One region of the Mycobacterium sp. 48b genome, then DNA from elsewhere that is predicted to be linked to it. Evidence: predicted binding sites of a transcription regulator. Region 1 holds the regulator's gene; the other holds the start of a gene.
What was found. The regulator LexA, encoded in region 1, represses DNA repair genes until DNA is damaged. The targets are predictions, from matches to a motif close to CGAACANNTGTTCG.

Region 1 (4,020 bases):
GGACGAGGATCTGACGGACACCCGTGCGCTCGTGAGCCCGGCCGGCGGAGTGCCCGAGGCGCAAGGTTTCGCGGTGCCGGCCGGCCTGGTCGTGTCGAGCGACCAGGACAACGTCGACACCGCTCCGACCCGGGTCATCACCGAGGCCGAGGCATACAGCGGGGAGGCCCACAGCGGCCGCCATGCTGCCATCGAACTCGATGAGATCCCCAGCGCCACGGCCATTCACCTGCCGCTGGACGATCCGAACCGTGCGCCGGAGGGATATCCGATCAAGGCCGACACGAAGTCGGGCCGGTACTGGGCGCCCGACAGCAGTGAGTACGACGACGCTGCGGCCGAGATCTGGTTCGCCAGTGAGGAATTCGCACGCACGAACGGATTCTTCCGAGCCGACTGAAATCGAGGGACCCGGCCACCGTGGAGGGCGGCCGGGTCGGATCCTGCTCGGTCAGATCTTGCGGATCACGGTGACCACTTTGCCGAGCACCGCTGCGTCGTTGCCCGGGATGGGGTCGTAGGCCGGGTTGTGCGGCATGAGCCAGACCTGCCCGCGTGTCCGCTTGAAGGTCTTGACGGTGGCCTCACCGTCGATCATGGCCGCCACGATGTCACCGTTGTCGGCCACGCTCTGCTGGCGCACCACCACCCAGTCGCCGTCGCAGATCGCGGCGTCGACCATCGAGTCCCCGACGACCTTGAGCAGGAACAGCGAGCCCTCGCCGACCAGTTCGCGGGGGAGCGGGAAGACATCCTCGACGGCCTGCTCGGCCAGGATGGGACCACCCGCGGCGATGCGTCCCAGCACCGGGACGAAGGTCGGTTCGGGTAGCGCATCGGAGCCGGCCACATCGGTGGACACGACGGCGGCCGCGGGATCGTCGGCGGCACGCACGTCGACCGCGCGCGGCCGGTTGGGGTCGCGCCGCAGATAGCCCTTGCGCTCCAGGGTGCGCAGCTGGTGGGCGACCGACGAGGTCGAGGTCAAGCCGACCGCATCGCCGATCTCGCGAATGCTGGGCGGGTAGCCGCGACTGGTCACCGACGCGCGGATCACGTCGAGAATGGTCCGTTGCCGGTCGGTGAGGCCGCCCTCGGCCCGGCGTGGGGCCGCGCCGTCCGATTCGGCCGAGCTGTCGATGCTGCCGTCCCTGCTGCGGTCGTCGCTCATGAGGGCGAATGTAGTCGCTGCTCGAACATTAATCAAACATGTGTTCGATGCGTGTTGCGGCGTGTCCCCTGGTGGGGTGCCTGCGGGGGTGTGTGCGGGCCGTCGACGGGCTTCTCCGCCCGAACTTGTCGGTGCCCCATTCTATCGTTTGGCAACAGTTCGATCACATGTTCTATCAATCGAACACCTGAGCGACTATGTTCGAACACAAGAGCGAATACGACCCACCGAAAGGCAGTCAGATGGCGATCATCGATATCCCCGCCGATAGCCGTTCCAGCGCTGTTCGGGCCATGCGGAAGGCGCAGCCGCCCCGGGCCCGCGCCCAGTTCGGCGCCGCCGCGCCCCGCCCCGTGCGCCGGGTCCAGCGGCCGGCGCCCTCCCGTCCCGCCGCCGGTGCACCCCGGTACCGCGGAACCGGGGTGCTGATGTCGCGGGCATCCCATCGGAGTCGTCCCATCACGCCGTTGACCACGGTCCTGTTGGCGCTCGTCGCGGCCGGCATCACCGTGTGGCTCGGGTTGGTGGCCCAACTCGGTGGTGTCGTGGGGGCCGAGACGCCCGCGCCGGCTGATCTGGCGGTGGTCCAGGTGAAGTCGGGGGAGACGCTGCAGCAGGTGGCGCGGCGGATCGCCCCGGATGCCCCGGTGGCCCGGGTCGTCGAGCAGATCCGCGATCTCAACCAGCTCGACTCCGCGGCCGTCGATGCAGGGCAGACACTGCTCGCCCCGGTTGGCTGAGCACTGCGATGTCCGCTGAATCGTCCTGGCTGCCAGCCACACTGGTCGGCGTCGGCGTGAGCACCTACGCCCCACTGGACCCGGCGGTGAGTCTCCCGCGGGCAACGCGGGTACGCTCAAGGGCGCTCGAGCTAGTTGTCCGGCGGCATGACGAAGGAGCGGTAATGCATTGTCCGTTCTGCCGTCACCCAGATTCGCGCGTGGTCGATTCCCGCGAGACCGACGAGGGACAGGCCATCCGGCGCCGGCGGTCCTGCCCTGAATGCGGCCGCCGATTCACCACCGTCGAGACGGCTGTGCTGGCCGTGGTGAAGCGCAGCGGGGTGACCGAACCGTTCAGCCGCGAGAAGGTCATTCGAGGAGTACGCCGATCCTGTCAGGGCAGGCAGGTCGACGACGACGCCCTCAACGTCTTGGCGCAGAAGGTCGAGGACGCTGTCCGTGGACTCGGCACACCGGAGATCCCCAGTCACGAGGTCGGCCTGGCGATCCTTGGACCGCTTCGTGAACTGGACGAGGTCGCCTACTTGAGGTTCGCCTCGGTGTACCGGTCGTTTTCGTCGGCCGAAGACTTCGAGCGTGAGATCGAGGCGCTGCGGGCCCACCGCGCCGAGGCGTGATCCGGCCCGGGTCAGGTCCCGGTTCAGTCCAGTCGAGAGGTGCCGTCGTTGACGACGCGGCCGGCCAGACGAACCCAGCCCTCCGGACTCCAGCGAGTTTCGATCACCGAGCCCTTGCCCTGCACGATCGTCAGATCCCGGCTGAGATAGTCGGTCATCCGCACTGCCGCCGACCCCGTGGCCTCGTCTTCGGGAATGCCCAGGTGTGTGGCGAATGACCGGGAACGCAACATGCCGTGCGCTTCGTCGCTCCAGGCCCACAGGTAGGCGTCATCGAAATCGTCGGGGTCGGCGGCGAGCACCTCGTCGACCGTGGCCAGGTCGTGGATGGCGAATTCCGGGGCCCATTCGGAGCGGGCATTGACAATGGCGCGATCCTCGTCGTACTCGACCTGAAGGATTCCCGAGGGCACGCGCAGGGTGTGGACCGGCAGTCCGATTTCACGCAGCCACCACGACGCGCCGACCGTGGGGTGTCCCGCGAACGGCAATTCGGCAACGGGGGTGAAGATGTGGGCACTGGCCGAGTTGCCGCCCGGCTGCGGAAGATCGATGAATACGGTTTCGCTGTAACCCAATTCGGTGGCTATCCGTTGCCGGTCGCCCGGGGCGACGATGCTGTTGTCGACCACGCCGAGCGGATTTCCGTACTTGCCGTCGGAGTCGGTGAACACGCGTAACACGGTGACGTCGATGGCCATGATCCGATGCTACGTCGCAGACCGGGCTCGCCGGGCGGACCATCCGGCGGCGATGCGCGGGTCAGGAGGTCAGGTCGCGCTGCGTTCGTCGGCGTCCATCGCGTCGAGCACCGCGATCTGGGTATCGAACGGCCCGCTCATCGTCGATTCGGTCCGTCCACTGCGCAGCAGGCTGCGGAGCTGATCCTGGTCGTAGACCGACGGTTCGGTCGTGTCGATGAAGCGTTCGACCACTTCGACGAAGCGGTCGGGATCGTCGTGGAACGGAAAATGCCCGGATCCCTTGAAGATCTCCAGTTGGGAACCGGGCATCGCGGCGTGGGCCATCCGAGCATGGCTGACCGGGATCACCGAGTCGGAGTCGCCCCAGATCAGCTGCACGGGAACGGATTCGGTCAGGTAACAGCGATCCAGCATGGTGACGACCTGGCCGCGCCAGTCCACCACGGCGCGCAGGGTGCGAGCGAACGCCGACGATGCCGTCGGCTCGGGCAGATCGGCCAGGATGCGCAACATGTCCGGGATGTCGTGTCCGAGACCGGTTGAGCCCAGCACCGCGCCCGCGGCGCGGCCGGCCAGCTGCAACGCCGGCAGTACCAGGGGCAGGCGCAGCAGTGCCAGGGCCTCACTGCCCATCGGTAGCGAGGCGACCCGCAACGCCATGTTGACGTCTTTGGTGACCCCGCCGGCGCCGACCAGGATGAGGCGGTCGACCAACTGCGGGAACTGGTAGGCGAATTGCATGGCCACGCCACCGCCCAGGGAATGGCCGACCACGGTCACCCGGT
Region 2 (4,020 bases), 790 kb from region 1:
ACATCGTGAACAGCCGCCGCTGGCCTAGACATATAGCTCCTTGTGAAACGGAATCGTTGGCGCCAGCCTAACCGTCGGGCCGCGTCGACACGTTCACTACTCTTGGGCCGGTCGTCGTCTGTTCAGGGTCAATCGGTGGGATCGGGCAGCACCCGCAGGTGTCCGCGGCGACGTCCGTTGGTCTCAGCCGGGCGCGCCTGCGGAGCCATCACCGCACTGGCGCCCAGACCGGTGGCGGGATCGGAGAATCCGGCCACCACTCCACCCCGGGAAACGGCACCGGGCTGGCCTTCGCGGACCGCATCGGCCAACGCCACCAGATCGTCTTCATCGGGATGAGTGGGCAGCGGCCCGGCGTGGCGGACCAGCTCCCAACCGCGCGGTGCGGTGATACGGCCGGCGTGGCCGACACACAAATCCCAGGAATGAGGCTCAGACACCGTGGCCAGGGGTCCGACTACCGCCGTGGAGTCGGAGTAGACAAAAGTCAGCGTCGCCACGGCATAGTGCGGGCACCCGGGCCGGCAGCAGCGACGGGGAACATTCACGCTCCAGAGATTACTTTGGACGATCGCTGTGCGCCGCCGGACACGCGGCCGTGGGGGCCCCGATCCCGAACCGTTACGATCATCGCCGTGGCCCAGCGGAACCCATGGCGATCGCGCCGCGGCCGCGATATGCGCGGGCCGCTGCTTCCACGCTCGGTTCCCGGCTGGCGTAGCCGGGCCGAGCGGTTCGACATGGCGGTGTTGGAGGCCTACGAGCCGATCGAACGTCGGTGGGCGTCGCGCTTGAGAGAACTCGATGTCGCCGTCGACGAGATTCCGCGGATGTCTCCGAAAGATCCGGACAGTGTGCAATGGCCACCCGAGGTCATCGCCGATGGACCGATCGCTTTGGCGCGGCTGATACCTGCCGGGGTCGACGTCAGAGGAAATGCGACCCGGGCTCGAATTGTCTTGTTCCGCAAGCCCATCGAGCGCCGGGTCAAAGGATCCGATGAGCTTGCTGACTTGCTGCATGAAATCCTGGTGGCCCAAGTGGCCACCTATCTGGGAGTTGAGCCGTCCGTCATCGACCCGACGATCGACGACGACTGACACCGAGCGCCACACCCTGCGGTGAGCGCTCCGTCGAGCTGGAGCGTCAGATGATGCCGCGCTTGAGCCGGCGACGCTCCCGTTCGGACAGGCCTCCCCAAATACCAAAACGCTCATCGTGCGCGAGCGCGTACTCCAGGCAGGCGTCTTTAACTTCGCAACCAAGGCAGATGCGCTTGGCCTCGCGGGTAGACCCACCCTTCTCCGGGAAGAACGCCTCCGGGTCGGTCTGTGCACACAGCGCACGTTCCTGCCATTGGTCGTCTTCGGCTTCCGGATCAACATCAATGTGTTCGGGCACCAAACTCAGCTGAGGGCGTCCAGCCTCCCCCATCGGTGCCGGTGCCGCATTGATGTGCGGTGCGTTGTCCAGTGAGCCGAGTAGCCGGTTGTCGAACCGGACCACACGATCGAAATCGCCGCTCTCATAAGACATTATCCCCCGCCTCCTCACTCGGTCTCGTAGATCCTAAGTGGAGCCCCACTATTGCGATATGCGGTCACCCCATTCGAACAAATGATCGAATCTCGGTCTGCGACACCGGAATCAGTCACCGACCGGGAAATGACACATCTGTGATTACACACGTGTTAGCTGCCAGGGTCAAGCGCCAGGGCGCGAATTCATACCATCTCGTAATGTCAAATCGGCGCGTCGCGACATCGGCGTGTCCTGCCCGTGACGACGTCGTTTCCATCCGCACGCTCTGAACGCCTAGGGTCGGACGTTGTGAAGATCACCGTTCTGGTCGGGGGCGTCGGAGGCGCCCGGTTTTTGCTGGGAGTGCAGCACCTGTTGGGCCTGGGCCAGTTTGCCGGGGGCGACAGCAAGCATGAACTCACCGCGATCGTGAACGTCGGTGACGACGCATGGATGCACGGCGTACGGATCTGTCCGGACCTCGACACCTGCATGTACACCCTCGGTGGCGGTATCGACCCCGCGCGCGGCTGGGGACACAAGGATGAGACCTGGCACGCCAAGGAAGAGCTGGCCGCATACGGAGTGCAACCCGACTGGTTCGGCCTGGGCGACCGCGACCTCGCCACCCATCTGGTCCGCACCCAGATGCTGCGCGCCGGCTACCCGCTGTCGCAGGTCACCGAGGCGCTGTGTAAGCGCTGGTCACCGGGGGCGCAGCTGTTGCCCGTCACCGACGACCGCAGCGAGACCCATGTGGTGATCACCGACCCCGCCGACGGCGAACGACGGGCCATCCATTTTCAGGAGTGGTGGGTGCGCCACCGCGCGCAGGTGCCCTCGCACAGCTTTGCGTTCGTCGGTGCGGAACAGGCAACCGCCGCGCCGGGCGTCGCCGAGGCGATCGCCGATGCCGACGTGGTGTTGCTGGCGCCGTCAAATCCGGTCGTGAGCATCGGACCGATCCTGCAGATCCCGGGAGTCCGGGGCGCGCTGCGCTCGACCGAGGCACCGGTGGTCGGCTATTCCCCGATCATCAACGGAAAGCCGTTGCGCGGCATGGCAGATGAGTGCCTTTCCATCATCGGCGTGGAATCCACCTCACAGGCCGTCGGTCAGCACTTCGGCGCCCGGTCGGGTACCGGAATCCTGGACGGCTGGTTGGTGCACGAAGGCGATGACGCCGAGATCGAGGGCGTGCGGGTGCGCGCCGTGCCACTGCTGATGACAGACCCGGCCACCACCGCCGAGATGGTGCGTGCCGGCCTGGATCTCGCCGGAGTCCAGTTGTGACCACCGATGCGAACACCGAGCACGGGTCGGCCGGCCGGGTCGAGATTCTGCCGGTACCAGGGCTTCCCGAGTTCCGGCCCGGAGATGACCTGGCCACCATTCTCGCCGAAGCGGCACCTTGGCTGCGCGACGGTGATGTACTGGTGGTCACCAGTAAGGTCCTCTCCAAGTGCGAGGGCCGCATCGTCACCGCTCCTTCCGATCCGGAAGAGCGGGATACCCTGCGGCGCAAGCTGATAGACAGTGAGGCGGTTCGCGTTTTGGCCCGCAAGGGCCGGACGCTGATCACCGAGAACGCCATCGGGCTGGTCCAGGCCGCCGCCGGCGTCGACGGCTCCAACGTCGACTCGAACGAGTTGGCGCTGCTGCCAGTCGATCCCGACGGCAGCGCGCGGACGCTACGGGCCGGCCTGCGTGAGCAACTCGGCGTCACCGTCGGCATCGTGATCACCGACACCATGGGCCGCGCGTGGCGCAACGGCCAGGCCGATTTCGCGATCGGCGCCTCCGGGCTCACCGTCCTGCACGGCTACGCCGGGGCCCGCGACCGGCACGGCAACGAGCTGTTGGTCACCGAGGTGGCCGTGGCCGACGAGATCGCGGCGGCAGCGGATCTGGTGAAGGGCAAGCTCACCGCGATCCCGGTCGCCGTCGTGCGCGGGCTGGAGCTGACCGACGACGGGTCGAACGCGGCCACGCTGCTGCGCTCCGGCGAGGACGATCTGTTCTGGCTCGGAACCGCCGAGTCGATCGAGCTGGGACGCAGCCAGGCTCAGCTGCTGCGCCGCTCGGTGCGCGCGTTCTCCGACGAGCCCGTCGACCACGCGCTCATCGAAGCCGCCGTCAGCGAGGCGCTCACGGCGCCCGCCCCGCACCACACCCGCCCGGTGCGCTTCGTGTGGGTGCAGGACAGCGCCACCCGGGTCCGGCTGCTGGACCGGATGAAGGACAAGTGGCGGGCCGATCTGACCGCCGACGGCCGAGACCCCGGGTCTGTCGAGCGCCGCGTGAACCGCGGCCAGATCCTGTATGACGCCCCGGAACTGGTGATTCCGTTCCTGGTTCCCGACGGCGCCCACAGCTATCCGGACGCGGACCGCACCCAGGCCGAGCACACCATGTTCACCGTTGCTGTGGGTGCCGCGGTGCAAGCCCTGCTGGTGGCACTGGCGGTGCGCGAGGTGGGCAGCTGCTGGATCGGCTCGA

Region 2: the regulator LexA is predicted to act here: its motif matches at 1,611-1,624, upstream of cofD (2-phospho-L-lactate transferase).

The regions. Positions count from the first base shown of each region.
Region 1 covers NZ_JBLVUL010000001.1:4,992,759-4,996,778, reverse strand. The annotation lists gene ACNQR1_RS24380 (LGFP repeat-containing protein) at 1-400, shown strand, start outside; gene lexA (transcriptional repressor LexA) at 452-1,171, opposite strand; gene ACNQR1_RS24370 (LysM peptidoglycan-binding domain-containing protein) at 1,414-1,911, shown strand; gene nrdR (transcriptional regulator NrdR) at 2,076-2,531, shown strand; gene ACNQR1_RS24360 (PhzF family phenazine biosynthesis protein) at 2,555-3,232, opposite strand; gene ACNQR1_RS24355 (alpha/beta fold hydrolase) at 3,302-4,020, opposite strand, start outside.
Region 2 covers NZ_JBLVUL010000001.1:5,782,721-5,786,740, forward strand. The annotation lists gene ACNQR1_RS28190 (phosphomannomutase/phosphoglucomutase) at 1-32, opposite strand, end outside; gene ACNQR1_RS28195 (DUF3499 domain-containing protein) at 129-548, opposite strand; gene ACNQR1_RS28200 (metallopeptidase family protein) at 678-1,100, shown strand; gene ACNQR1_RS28205 (WhiB family transcriptional regulator) at 1,147-1,434, opposite strand; gene cofD (2-phospho-L-lactate transferase) at 1,831-2,814, shown strand; gene ACNQR1_RS28215 (coenzyme F420-0:L-glutamate ligase) at 2,811-4,020, shown strand, end outside.